3 regions of the Neomoorella thermoacetica genome follow, and region 2 is predicted to be linked to each of the others. Evidence: riboswitches for the same ligand, from Rfam matches in the RefSeq annotation. Region 2 holds a riboswitch; each other region holds the start of a gene.
The links. Region 2 has a riboswitch for S-adenosylmethionine ahead of MOTHE_RS09810 (trans-sulfuration enzyme family protein). Riboswitches for the same ligand answer to the same signal wherever they lie in the genome.
Positions count from the first base shown of each region.

Region 1 (4,255 bases), 720 kb from region 2:
CGCCCTATTATCAATTAGCGCAGATACTTGAACAGCAGATTAGATCGGGTCAATACCGTCCCGGCGATACTCTCCCTTCAGAGGCAGAATTGAGCGAAAAATACGGCCTCAGCCGGATGACGGTACGTCGCAGCCTGAGTCAACTGGCCCGGGCCGGGTTAATTTACAGCGAACAGGGGAAGGGTACTTTTGTCTCGCGCCCCCGCCTCGACCGGGCGGTTTTCGTCATGGAGGAGTTTCATACGGAGATGGCCGCCCGGGGGTTAGTCTCCAGCGTCCGCCTCATGGAGGCCAGGGTGGTACCAGCCCCGCAAAAGGCCGCGACCAAACTCCAGGTGCCGGTAGGAGAGAAGGTCCTGTACATTCGCCGCTCCCTCTTGGCGGACGGCGAGCCGATGGCCTACGACCGTAAGTACCTGCGCTATGATCGTGGTCGGCCGATCCTTGAAAATGAGCTCCAGTACCAGGCTCTACCGGAAATGGTGGAAAAACATGGCGAGGTACTGCCGGTAAGCAGTCAGATGACCCTGCAGGCAACAGTTCTAAATGAAGAAGAAGCCCGTGCCCTGCGCGTTGCTCCGGGAACGCCAGCTTTTTTACTGGAACAAATTCTTTTTGATAATACGGAAAGGCCGGTGGGGTGGGGATGGTGCCTGTACCGCGGCGACAGGTACCAGTTAAGCTCCCAGTCGCCTATTTTCTAATTTACACCAAAAATCTGGAGGTGGACCGGATGAGCCTCTTGGCCCAGGCTATGGGAAAATTGGAAGAAAAAAGGGTACTGGAGCTTGTCAGCCACAGCCTTGCGGTGGGACAACCGCCCCTGGCAATTGTAGAAGAATGCCGTCGGGGTTTGAATATAGTTGGCGAGCTTTACGCCCGCGGTGAGTATTTTTTGAGCGATCTGGTCATGTCGGCGGAGATTTTCCAGGAAGCCTTAAAACTTATCGAGCCTTTTCTGAAAGTACCCCTGGCAGATAGGCAGGAACCGGCCGAAGCAGATATTGTCTTTGGTACAGTTGAAGGGGACATTCACGACATCGGCAAAAATATCACTATCTCCCTGCTGCGCTGCGAGGGTTTCCGGGTCTATGACGCAGGGGTGGATATACCGCCTGACGTTTTTCTAACTCTAATCCAGAAGACCGGGGCCCGGGTCCTTGGTCTCTCGGCCCTGCTGACCTCTTCCTTTGAGGCTATGCGCCGTACCGTTCACCTGATGCACCTGGTGGAAAGCATGGCCCCGGTCAAGGTCCTCATCGGCGGCCTGGTCAATGAGCGCGTCTGCCAGTACGTCGGCGCCGACGCCTGGGTCCGGGAAGCCGGGGAAGGGGTGGCCATCTGTCGCCGCTGGCTACGGCATGAACGGGCTGCCAGAATAGCTACCGATGTAAACTAAACCCATAGCAGTTGAGGTCTGATATAAACTATAAGAAGGGCGGCATAAAATGAATAAAGGCCGTTTTGCAAGGCCGCGCCGGGGAGGCTATTTACCCCTTACCCGGGATATGCTACAATTTAGGCTTGAGGTATGACCACTTGTCCCCGGGTAGGAGCGATGACCGTGCGTGACCCATCGACAGAAAGACTTTTTCAACCTATCAACCGCAACCCGAAGAGCGTTTATAACCGGGTGGTAGATGAAATAAAGAAGAGCATCTTTGAAGGCAAGATGAGCCCCGGCGACCGCCTGCCGGCGGAGCGGGAACTGGCCGAGATGCTGGGGGTAAGCCGGACCTCCGTCCGAGAGGCTTTAAAAATGCTGGCCGCCGAAGGCCTGGTGAGCATCCGCCACGGCCAGGGTGCCTTTATCAGCGAGCAGGACCCGGATGAATACTTAAAGCGCTTTGCCAGTCACCTGCCGGTAAACCGGGAAACCGTCCTTGATCTCTTTGAGGTCCGCGAGGTCCTTGAGCCCCAGGCAGCTCGCTGGGTGGCTGAGAGGGGTACCCAGGGTGATATACAGGAATTGGCTTCTATGGTTATAACTACCAAAGAACAACTGGGGCGGCTGCGAAGCGGTCGCCTTTCCCTCCTGGCCGGGCACGACAGCAACTTCCATTACCGCCTGGCCCAGGCTGCCGGCAATATTGTTCTGGTAAGGTTGATGCATAGCCTTCTGGGTCTCCTGGCCGACAGTCGCTCCCGCAGCCTGGCCATACCCGGCCGCGGGGAGCGCTCGGTAGATGAGCACTATGAAATAGTCCAGGCCCTTCTCCACCGGGACGCCGAAGGGGCGGCTGCCGCCATGTTACGCCACCTGAAAGACGTCAGGGAACAGGTAGAGGCTGCCTGGCGGGAGGGTTAACGAAAAAAACTTGACATTGCCAGAACCAGGGTTTATATTTTATACAAGCTGGCTTGAACTTAATAAAGGAATGAAACTCTTATCGAGAGTGGTGGAGGGACTGGCCCGATGAAGCCCGGCAACCCGCTCTCCTGGTTTCTCCGGGGGCGACAGGTGCCAATTCCTGCAGGGCAGAAGGCCCTGAGAGATAAGGGGGGTAAGAATTGAGTGCCTCTTCTTATCGGAGAGGTTTTTTTATTCCCCTGCAGCCAGCAAGTTAATCATGGAGAGGGGAAGTAAAATGACTACCAATCACCAGTATCGTTTTGCCACCCTGGCCGTTCAAGCCGGCCAGGAGCCCGATCCGGCTACGGGAGCTCGCGCCGTGCCTATCTACCAGACTACTTCCTATGTCTTCCGGGATGCCGATCATGCCGCCGCCCTCTTCGGCCTGAGGGAAGAAGGTAATATATATACCCGGATTATGAATCCCACTACCGATGTCTTTGAAAAAAGGATGGCTGCCCTGGAGGGCGGTGTCGGCGCCCTGGCAACGGCTTCCGGCCAGGCGGCCATCACCCTGGCCATAGCTAATATCGCCACCGCCGGACAGGAGATTGTTGCTTCCACCAGCCTTTACGGCGGCACCTTCAGTCTTTTTAATTCAACCCTGCCCAAGTTTGGTATTAAAACCCGTTTTGTCGACAGCGCCGAACCGGAGGATTTCCGGGCTGCCATTACAGACCGGACCAGGGCCCTTTATGTGGAAATCCTGGGCAATCCCAAGCTGGACGTGCCGGACCTGGAGGCCCTGGCTGCCATCGCCCACGAGGCTGGTATTCCTTTAATCGTTGATAACACCTTCGCCACGCCTTACCTGTGCCGTCCGTTTGAATTCGGAGCCGATATCGTCGTGCACTCGGCGACCAAGTTTATCGGCGGCCATGGTACTTCCATTGGCGGCATAATTGTCGATTCCGGTAAATTCAATTGGGATAACGGTAAATTTCCCGGACTGGTAGAACCCGATCCCAGTTATCACGGCCTCAGTTACGTCCAGTCCTTTGGCCCGGCGGCCTACATCGTCAAGGCGCGGGTCCAGCTCTTGCGGGACCTGGGACCGGCCTTAAGTCCTTTCAATGCCTTCCTTTTCCTGCAGGGACTGGAAACTCTGCACCTGCGGATGGAGCGCCACGTCCAAAATGCTACCAGGATCGCCGGCTGGCTGGCAGAGCACCCGGCTGTCGCCTGGGTGAGCTATCCGGGCCTACCCGGCCATCCCTACTACGAACGGGCCCGAAAATACCTGCCTAAAGGAGCGGGGGCCATTTTGACCTTTGGTATTAAGGGCGGCAAGGAGGCCGGTAAGAAGTTTATCAACAGCGTGAAACTCTTCTCCCTCCTGGCCAACGTGGGTGATGCCCATTCCCTGGTCATTCACCCGGCCAGTACCACCCATCAGCAGCTGACACCGGAGGAACAGCTGGCCTCGGGTGTTACCGAAGATCTGGTCCGCATCTCCGTGGGCCTGGAGGACGTAGAAGACCTGATTGCCGACCTGGACCAGGCATTAAACAGGAGCCGGTAGCATGGATGGAGTCGGTATTGTAACAACCAGGTTTTATGAATGGTCGCAATGCCTCCACCTGGAAAGCGGGGCCCAGCTGGGCTCCCTTACCATAGCCTATGAGACCTATGGGGAACTGAACGCGGCCGGAAATAACGCCATCCTGGTCCTCCACGCCCTTACCGGTAATGCCCATATCGCCGGCCGAAATTTTCCGGACGAGAGGTATCCCGGCTGGTGGGACCCCCTGGTAGGGCCGGGCCGGGCCCTGGACACCAGGCGCTATTTCATTGTCTGTGCCAACGTCCTGGGAAGCTGCTATGGTACCACCGGGCCGGCCAGCATTAATCCAGCCACCGGCAAGCCCTACGGGATGGATTTTCCGGCCATCACTATCCGCG
Region 1 is NZ_CP012369.1:1,247,241-1,251,495, reverse strand. It holds gene MOTHE_RS06275 (GntR family transcriptional regulator) at 1-704, shown strand, start outside; gene MOTHE_RS06270 (cobalamin B12-binding domain-containing protein) at 734-1,399, shown strand; gene MOTHE_RS06265 (FadR/GntR family transcriptional regulator) at 1,565-2,308, shown strand; SAM riboswitch class I at 2,385-2,502, shown strand; gene MOTHE_RS06260 (homocysteine synthase) at 2,589-3,875, shown strand; gene metX (homoserine O-acetyltransferase MetX) at 3,877-4,255, shown strand, end outside.
Region 1: it holds a riboswitch for S-adenosylmethionine, as region 2 does, so the genes downstream of both, MOTHE_RS06260 (homocysteine synthase) here and MOTHE_RS09810 (trans-sulfuration enzyme family protein) in region 2, are expected to answer to the same signal.

Region 2 (4,255 bases):
CCCAGGGAAAGGGAGGTGTGGTAGGATGGATTATCTGGCCAGGAAATACCTGCGCCCCAGGAAAATTCCCAGCACGGCCTGCAGCGGTTGCGGTCTGGGCCAGGTGCACAAAAAGGTGCTGCTGGCCATTGACGAGCTGGGGTTGGGGACGGGAGACATTGTCTGGGGTACTGGGATAGGCTGTGCCGGACGCCAGACCTTTAACACCTGGAAGGGTGACAATTTTGCCGGGACCCATGGCCGGGTTTATGCCCTGGCTACCGGGTTGCGCCTCGCCCTGCCCCCGGAGAAAAAGATCATCCTCACCGTCGGCGACGGCGATGCCTTTGGCATCGGCCTGCTGCACCTTTTGAATTGTGCCCGGCGCAATGTAGGCCTGACTGTCATCGTCTGTGATAATCTGGGCTACCAGTCTACCGGCGGCCAGTACGGGTGGACCACGCCGGCTGGTTACTGTACCGATAGCAGCCCTTTAGGCATGTGGGAACCCAACTGGGTCCAGGGCGGCAGGGATATCCTGGCGGTACTAAAGGCGGCGGGGGCTACCTTTTTAGCCCGGCACACCAGCTTCGAGGGCCGGAACGCCGTCTTGAGTATCAAAAAGGCGCTTCTCAATAACGGCTTTTCCCTGGTCCATGTTTATTTCCCCTGTGTGACCAACTTTGGTGCCAGGGCCCTGGGGACGCGCCGGCCAGCAGCCATATACCAGTGGTTTAGGGAGCGTACCGCTGCCATGGATCAGGCAGGACCGGAGGTTGACTTTCCCCTGCGGACTGGTATTTACTATGACGCCAGCAACAGCCGTCCGGAATTCTGTGAGAACTTGCGGGCATGGGTGGCTGAAGTCCAGGAGCAGGGGGGGAACCGGTGATGGCCGGAAGAATAGAGGTTTTAATCAGCGGCTTCGGCGGTCAGGGAGTGGTAAGAATCGGCCAGACTTTGAGCCTGGCCGCCGTTTACCAGGGACTCCATACGACAATGCTAATCAGCCACGGGACGGAAACCCGGGGCGGTTACGTGCGCAGCCAGGTGGTTATTGCCGGCGAGCCGGTAGACAGCCCGGTGGTAGAGCGGCCCGATTATTTCTGTGCTTTATCCAGCGCCGCTTACAACAGGTTTAAGCACCTGGTCAGGGATGGGTTAATCCTTTATGATCCCGGTTACCTGGAGCCTGACTTAAGCCTACCGGTACGGCATATCGCCCTCCCGGCCAGGGACCTGGCCGTTAAAAACCTGGGCCGGGAGATCTTCGCCAACGCCATTTTCCTGGGCGCTTTGACCAGGTTGATGGCAGGCGTACTGGAACCGGAGGTCGTCAGGAAGGCCATGCTGGAACGCATCCGGGTTTTCGGCGAAGAAAATGTTAAAGCCCTGAATCTCGGTTACAGCTTACTCTGAGCCGGTATACTCGATGGTAGCCAGGCTAACCTGCCCCTGGCAGTAGGTGACGATAAGGCCCATCAACTCATCCGCCGCCCGGTATAAATAATCCATGGGGGTGGCGGCATTTCCCTGGATAATAAAGAAGGCGTTTGTCGTTTCCGGAGTGATTTTGGTTTTCTCGCACTGCTTGACCTCCAGCCGGCAAAGGATTTCCCTTGCGTCCATATAGGCATATTCCCCGGGCGATACGGGTACAGGTCCGGTGGCACCCAGGGGGTGAAATCTTTCCTTCCCGGTGGTAAGATTAAAAGCGATCTTACCCTCCACCTTGTCCAGATCATGGGCCCCCAGGGCCAGGGCATACTTCAGGGAGATATAATTGTATGAATCCACCAGGCTGTTTATTTGCATCAGCCTGGAGGTCGTTGGCACCTTTATCGGTACAACTGCATCTATCGTACCCCTGTCTGTCGGCGCTATACCATTTGTCGCCCGCCTGGTGGAAACCTCCCTGCGGGAAATACCTTGGGGGGTCATTGAGGCGGCTCAATCTATGGGGGCTTCTCCATGGCAAATTATCGTCCGGGTGATGCTTCCGGAAGCTACCCCCTCCTTGGTATCCGGTTTTGTTTTAACTACCATTACCTTGATTGGCTATTCCGCCATGGCCGGTGTAGTCGGCGGCGGTGGATTGGGCACCCTTGCTTATCAATACGGCTTTCAGCGCTACCAAAATGACGTTATGGTTATTACCGTCGTTTTATTAATCATTATGGTCCAGATCATTCAGGTAGTAGGTGACCGGATTGTCGCCCGTTTAAGCCGGCGTTAACCCGGAAATCGGGAAAAGTTTCTCTAAGCTTCTCCCCTTGACGCTTTAGATATAGAGGATATAATAAATATAACTAAGCTGATTAAAAAACTAAAAAATAAATACCCGGAAACTCTTATCGAGAGCTGGCGGAGGGACTGGCCCGATGAAGCCCGGCAACCGGCCTCTTAGAACCCAGGTACGGTGCCAATTCCTGCAGGATTTCTCCTGGCAGATGAGAGTTGAAAAAAGCTTTTCGTCTGCGAAGAGCTTTTATTTTGTCATAGGGGGAGTTGGATAAAATGCGTCTGGCTACAGAGCTGGTCCAGCTGGGAGTAGGGTATGATAGTAAAACGGGAGCTATCAGCACGCCTATCTACCAGTCAGCTACCTTCCGTCACCCGGCCCTGGGGCAGAGTACTGGTTTTGACTACAGCCGGACAGGCAACCCTACCCGCCAGGTCCTGGAAGAAGGCCTGGCCGGGCTGGAGGGAGGCTGTCGCGCCCTGGCCTTTGCCTCCGGCATGGCCGCCATTACCGCCGTTCTCTGCCTTTTCCGGCCCGGCGACCACCTGGTGGTTTCTGAGGATTTATACGGCGGTACTTACAGGCTGCTAAACCAAGTAGCGGTTCCCTTGGGGCTGGAGTTTTCCCTTGTAGATACTACTGACCTGGCTGCCCTGGCTGCATCTATAAGGAACAATACGAAAGGCATCTTCCTGGAGACACCTACCAACCCACTAATGAAAATCACCGATATTGCCGCCGTGGTTGCCCTGGCCCGCCAGAGGGGCCTGTTGACTATTGTAGATAATACTTTTATGACCCCTTACCTGCAGCGACCCCTGGAACTGGGAGCGGACCTGGTGGTCCACAGCGCCACCAAATATTTAGGCGGTCACAATGATGTAGTTATGGGGGCAGCGATAGCCGCCCGGGAGGATCTCAGCGAAAGGCTGGCCTTTATCCAAAATACCATCGGCGCGATTCCCGGTCCCCAGGACTGCTGGCTGGTAATCCGGGGCTTGAAAACCCTGGCCGTACGCCTGGAGCGAGCCCAGGCCAACGCTTTTGAGCTGGCCCGGTGGCTGGCCGAACACCCCCTGGTGACCAGGGTTTATTATCCGGGCCTCCCCCATCATCCCGGTCACGAAATATGTAAAAAACAGTCCAGCGGGTTCGGGGCCATGCTTTCCTTTGAAGTCAAGCACGCCGGACTGGTGGAGCAGATTTTACAGCGCTTAAAAATTATTTCCTTTGCGGAAAGCCTGGGTGGGGTAGAAAGCTTGATCACTTTTCCGGAACGCCAGACCCATGCCGAAATCCCTGCTGAGATGCGTCTTAAACTGGGCATCAATGATCGTTTGTTACGTTTGTCAGTCGGACTGGAAGACTTGAACGATCTCAAGGCCGACCTGGACCAGGCTCTGGCCTGTTAAACCCTTTTTACCCTGGGCGGCGGCTTAAAATTAACGCAAGGTAAACAGGGACTTTAAAGAAGAGGGGTAAACAGAGTATGCAGAGAGGAACGCGACTGATCCATCACCGCTTATCTATGGATTCTGCTACCGGAGGGGTGAGTATCCCCATCCACCAGAGCGTGGTATTTGCCCAGGAAAGCCTGGATCAGCCGGGCGAATACGAATACACCCGTTCCGGCAATCCTACCCGGCGGGCCCTGGAAGAGGCCATCGCCGAGCTGGAAGGAGGTAATTACGGTTTTGCTTTTGCTTCCGGAATGGCAGCTATCACCGCCGCTTTAAGCCTTTTTTCGTCCGGCGACCACCTGCTGGTATCCAGGGATATCTATGGCGGCACCTACCGGGCCCTGGCCGAGGTTTTCCCGCGTTTCGGCCTGGAAGTAACCTTCGTGGATACCACCAACCTGGAGACAGTGGCGGCCCAGATCCGGCCTTCTACCAAAGGGCTTTACCTCGAAACCCCTTCCAACCCGCTGATGAAAATCACCGACCTGGCCAGGGCCGCCGCCCTGGCCAGGGAACACGGCTTGATAACCATAGCAGACAATACCTTCATGACTCCCTACCTGCAGCGGCCCCT
Region 2 is NZ_CP012369.1:1,964,098-1,968,352, forward strand. It holds gene MOTHE_RS09785 (2-oxoglutarate ferredoxin oxidoreductase subunit alpha) at 1-24, shown strand, start outside; gene MOTHE_RS09790 (thiamine pyrophosphate-dependent enzyme) at 26-871, shown strand; gene MOTHE_RS09795 (2-oxoacid:acceptor oxidoreductase family protein) at 871-1,398, shown strand; gene MOTHE_RS09800 (B3/B4 domain-containing protein) at 1,390-1,776, opposite strand; partial or broken gene MOTHE_RS12920 (methionine ABC transporter permease) at 1,805-2,215, shown strand; SAM riboswitch class I at 2,328-2,436, shown strand; gene MOTHE_RS09810 (trans-sulfuration enzyme family protein) at 2,497-3,633, shown strand; gene MOTHE_RS09815 (trans-sulfuration enzyme family protein) at 3,711-4,255, shown strand, end outside.

Region 3 (4,255 bases), 870 kb from region 2:
AGGTTAAGGCCAGCCAGCTCTCCCGGGTGGCCCGCATAGTAGTTGATTAAGCCCTTCACCGGGGCTACCCCGGTACCACCGGCGGCAACCACCAACTGGTGCCCGGCAAATTCATCCCTAGGGAAGCCGCTGCCATAGGGCCCGCGGAGGTATACGGTATCTCCCGGTTTTAGTTGGTGTAAAGCAGTGGTTACCTTGCCCACCCGGCGGATAGTTAGCTCGATATAGCCCGGACCGGCGTCGCTGACGGATATAGGTGCCTCCCCAACCCCCGGCAAGGAAATCTCCACGAACTGCCCCCAGGCCGGTTCTATATCCGTGGCCAGCCGGAAGGTATAGTCCACGCCGGTCTGGGGCTGGATGGCTAACACCTGCGCAGATGCGGGAAGATAAGGATTGGCAATCTGGTTGGCAATCACGCCCCGGCACCTCCGTTCATTAACTGGCTTAAAGTATTGACACAGCGAGCGAAAGAGATGTATTCCGGGCAGACTTCTTCACAGCGGCCGCAGCCGACGCACATATTGATCCCAAACCGGCGGCGAAAGTCATCGATTTTATGCAAGACTTTGAAGCGCATGCGTTCGCCCCGGTCCTCACGTACTTTGTGGCCGCCAGCCATATCGGTAAAGCCGTCGATCTGACAACTCGCCCAGACCCGCCGGCGTTCCCCCCGTTCCGGGTTATCCCGATAAAATATATCCTGGACGGAAAAGCAGCTACAGGTTGGGCAGGAGAGGGTGCAACGGCCGCAGGCGATACAGCGGGAGCTATATTCCCGCCAAAGTTCGTGTTGAAAAAGGCTGGTATCTACCCGGTCCGGCACTTTAACGGTCAGGGAATTCTCCTGCACCCAAACCGGTTCTACATCAGCCGGCTGGCCGTAGCGCTCCCCCAGGGAAAGCCACGGCTCGGCCAGGGCCTGGAGCAGGTAATAACTGCCTTCCGGGCGCAGGGCCGCCTGGTGGCCGGTAGCCCTGTTCGTGCCCATAGAGACACAGAAACAACCGGGGAAGCTCTCCTGGCATTCCATCAGTACAAAATGGGTATGCTGGCGCCGCCGGGCATAATAATTGTCCGCTGCGGGCCCGTTTTCCAGGAAGATTTTATCCAGACGGGTAACGGCGTTGAGGTCGCAGGCGCGGATAAAAACCACAGTTTCCAATATTTCTGAGGCTTTCAGGGCGGACTCGGTTATTTCCCCATCGGAGAAATAAAAGAGGCTCTCTTTAATCGGAAAGAATACTTCCTTGGGCGAGAAAGTTGTCCTGGCATCCCAAACCACATCGGCCAGGCCCTTTACCGGGCCATAAGTAATTAGATCCGTACCGGCCAGGCGGCCTTTACCGGCGTAACGTACCGGCCCGAAAACCCGTCTGCTGGTAACCAGTTCGTCCAGCAGGGCCGCTAACCCCGCCGGCGTTAATTTGTACCCCATGTCTCACTCCCCCGAAAATATGGTGCTGTTTGAGCTGATTTTGTTCTGTTCCCATTGTAATCCAGAAGGTACCCATATAAAAATGATGTATATCACAAATCGTAAAAATAATCCTTGCCCGGCCGGAACTCCTTAAGTAAAATCATGAAAAGAAAAACAGGAGAAACCGCCAATGCCCGTTGATCACGACCGCCTGTTCAAGGAACTGCTGACCACACTTTTTCCGATCCCTGCAAGAGAAGTTGTCGGTAGAACTCCAACCCGAGGAGGTGCAAAGGGTCAGTGCATGCGGGTGGTAACCAGTTCATCCAGCAAGGCCGCCAACCCCGCAGGCGTTAATTTGTACCCCAGGTCTCACCTCCCCGAAATGGGATGTGTGAGGTGGTAGTCCATATCACGGACGGCGATGGTGCCCTCTCCCCTGCTGACGAATGAGGTATCAAACTGGAAATCGTCAGCGCTGGGACGGCGGTTTCAGCTGGTGGTTGGGCGTAAAGTAATAGCGGTAGGCCAGCAGGGTGGCGGTAATGGTAGTCAGGGCCGTAGCGGCGGCAACCATATAAGTGACGACGACCTGGTACCTGACAGCTGCCGCCGGGCTGGCACCGGCAATGATCTGACCGCTCATCATTCCTGGCAACTGGACAATACCCACCGTCATCATAGTGCTGATGGTCGGTAACATGGCCGCTCGCAGGGCCGAACGCAGGTAAGGCAGGACTGCCAGGTAGGCAGTCGCCCCCAGGGACAGGGCCGCCTCGATCTCCTCCCGGTGGGCATTGATCTCCCCTGTTAAACGGTTGATGGCCAGGGCGGCACCGATCATGGCGTTGCCAACAATCATCCCGGCGATAGGAATAATATATTGGGGCTGATACCAGGGTTTTACCTTTAAAACAATGCCAATGACAATGGCCAGGGTTATAATCCCGCCCAGTGCTATGGCCAAGAGCATAATGACGAATAACTCGGGCCAGCGCTCCTGTTGCCGGTGAAAGGCGTTGGCGGCAGCCACCAGTAACATGATACCTAAAGCCAGGACGACCAGGTACCAGCGATCTAGGTTAAAAATCACCTGCAGCAGGTAACCGACGGCCGTTAGCTGGATAAATGTTCTGAGGGTGCCGATAAATAGATCTCTGTGAAGGTCCAGGCGCTGCCACAAAGAAACAGCCAGGGTGATCCCTACCAGCATCAGGGCCAGACCTATATCACCAAGGCCGATATTGATATACTGCATCCTTATCCCTCCAACTCCCCGGACAGGAAGAGCCTGCTGCGGGGGTCCCGCGGAGCAGTAAAAAACTGTTGGGCCGGAGCTGTTTCGACTATTTCGCCGCGATGCATAAAAAGGACTTCGTCGGCAATTTAGCGGGCCTGGTCCAAGATGTGGGTAACCAAGATAATGGTTAGTCCTAAACGGGATTTCAGGTCGACCATCAGGTGCAGGATATTGGCCGCCGCCGTAGGGTCGAGGGCCGACGTCGGCTCATCGAGGAGCAGAACCTCCGGTTCGTTGGCAAGGGTACGGGCCAGGGAGACCCGCTGCTGCTGGCCGATGGAGAGGCTGTCCGCCCGGCGGTCCAGGAGTTCGGTACCCAGGCCCACCATCAGGATTAATTCCCCGGCCCTATCCCGGGACAGCGGTATGCCCCGCAGGCGAGGGCCATAGCTGATATTCTCCAGCACCGTGCCGGGAAAGAGGGTTGGTAGCTGCCGGACCATCCCAACCCTCCGGCGCAGGGTAAATATATTGAGGCTCTGCAAGTCCTGGCCGTCAAGGGTAATCCTGCCGGCAGCCGGGTCCTCCAAACGGTTTAGAAGCCTGAGGAGGCTGGATTTACCGGAACCTGAGGGCCCGAGAACGGCGGTGATTTTCTCTTTAAGAAAGAAAGTAGTTATCTTGTTCAGGATAATGGTGGTCGTTACCTCACCGGCGGCATTATGGCCGGGACGCTTCAGGGTTACATCCTCTAGCTCAAATTTTGCTTCACCCATTATATACTCCCCTCCACGGGGCAAAGTTCTCCTTTAAAAGAAAGTTTATGCCAAATCATATGATTATTGGTTGGCTTTCTGGGGACTGGGATGGCTCCAGGCTTCGGTGGTTCTCAGCTAGCAAACTTTAGACTCAGTTGCTTTTAGCGGCGGGGGTGGCTTGGCTTTATCTTTGCCTGTTCGTGGCAGAGACGTCAGCCCCCATGAGGGGCTCCCCCACCAATCATAACTACAGTTCAGGAGGTCTTTCGCCCCGGGGTAAAATAAAAACCCCTTCCCGGATTTTAAGAAGAGGTTGGACAAGAGTCAACTTATCTTCCAGGAGGTTTCCTGCGGCACTTGGCACCTTCCGGCTAAATAGCGGGGTTGCCGGGTTTCATCGGGGCCCTCCCTCCACCTCTCGCGATAAGCCGTGGGATGTTTTGCAGTTTTGTTAATAAATTAATACCACTACCTGGGTGATGGTGTCAAGATACCTTCGGCGTAAGTTATCCCTCCATCTCACGCTGAAGGGGCCGGGAGCCTTTCACCTGCCTGCCATAAGCTGGAGGGTAGACGTTAGCTTCATATATGTGGTACTATCCAAGACGTCGGTATAGAGTGCTCCCAAGGCATATTCGATTGCCAAGTTCCTGCCTCCGGGTGTCTTTATGCTGGGGCGTTATTACAGCTCCACCCGGCGGTTATAAAAAAGCACCGTGGCTATGAAAAGAAGGCCGGTTACCAGCAGCAGGGCCACCGTTCCAGCGTAAATAGATATATCACCGGAACTGGTAGAATATATACTCAGGTCGCGGAAGTTAAGGGGCAGGCGGATAT
Region 3 is NZ_CP012369.1:1,095,815-1,100,069, forward strand. It holds gene asrB (anaerobic sulfite reductase subunit AsrB) at 1-419, opposite strand, end outside; gene asrA (anaerobic sulfite reductase subunit AsrA) at 416-1,438, opposite strand; gene MOTHE_RS05530 (ABC transporter permease) at 1,893-2,678, opposite strand; gene MOTHE_RS05535 (ATP-binding cassette domain-containing protein) at 2,807-3,436, opposite strand; SAM riboswitch class I at 3,745-3,848, opposite strand; gene MOTHE_RS05540 (hypothetical protein) at 4,101-4,255, opposite strand, start outside.
Region 3: it holds a riboswitch for S-adenosylmethionine, as region 2 does, so the genes downstream of both, MOTHE_RS05535 (ATP-binding cassette domain-containing protein) here and MOTHE_RS09810 (trans-sulfuration enzyme family protein) in region 2, are expected to answer to the same signal.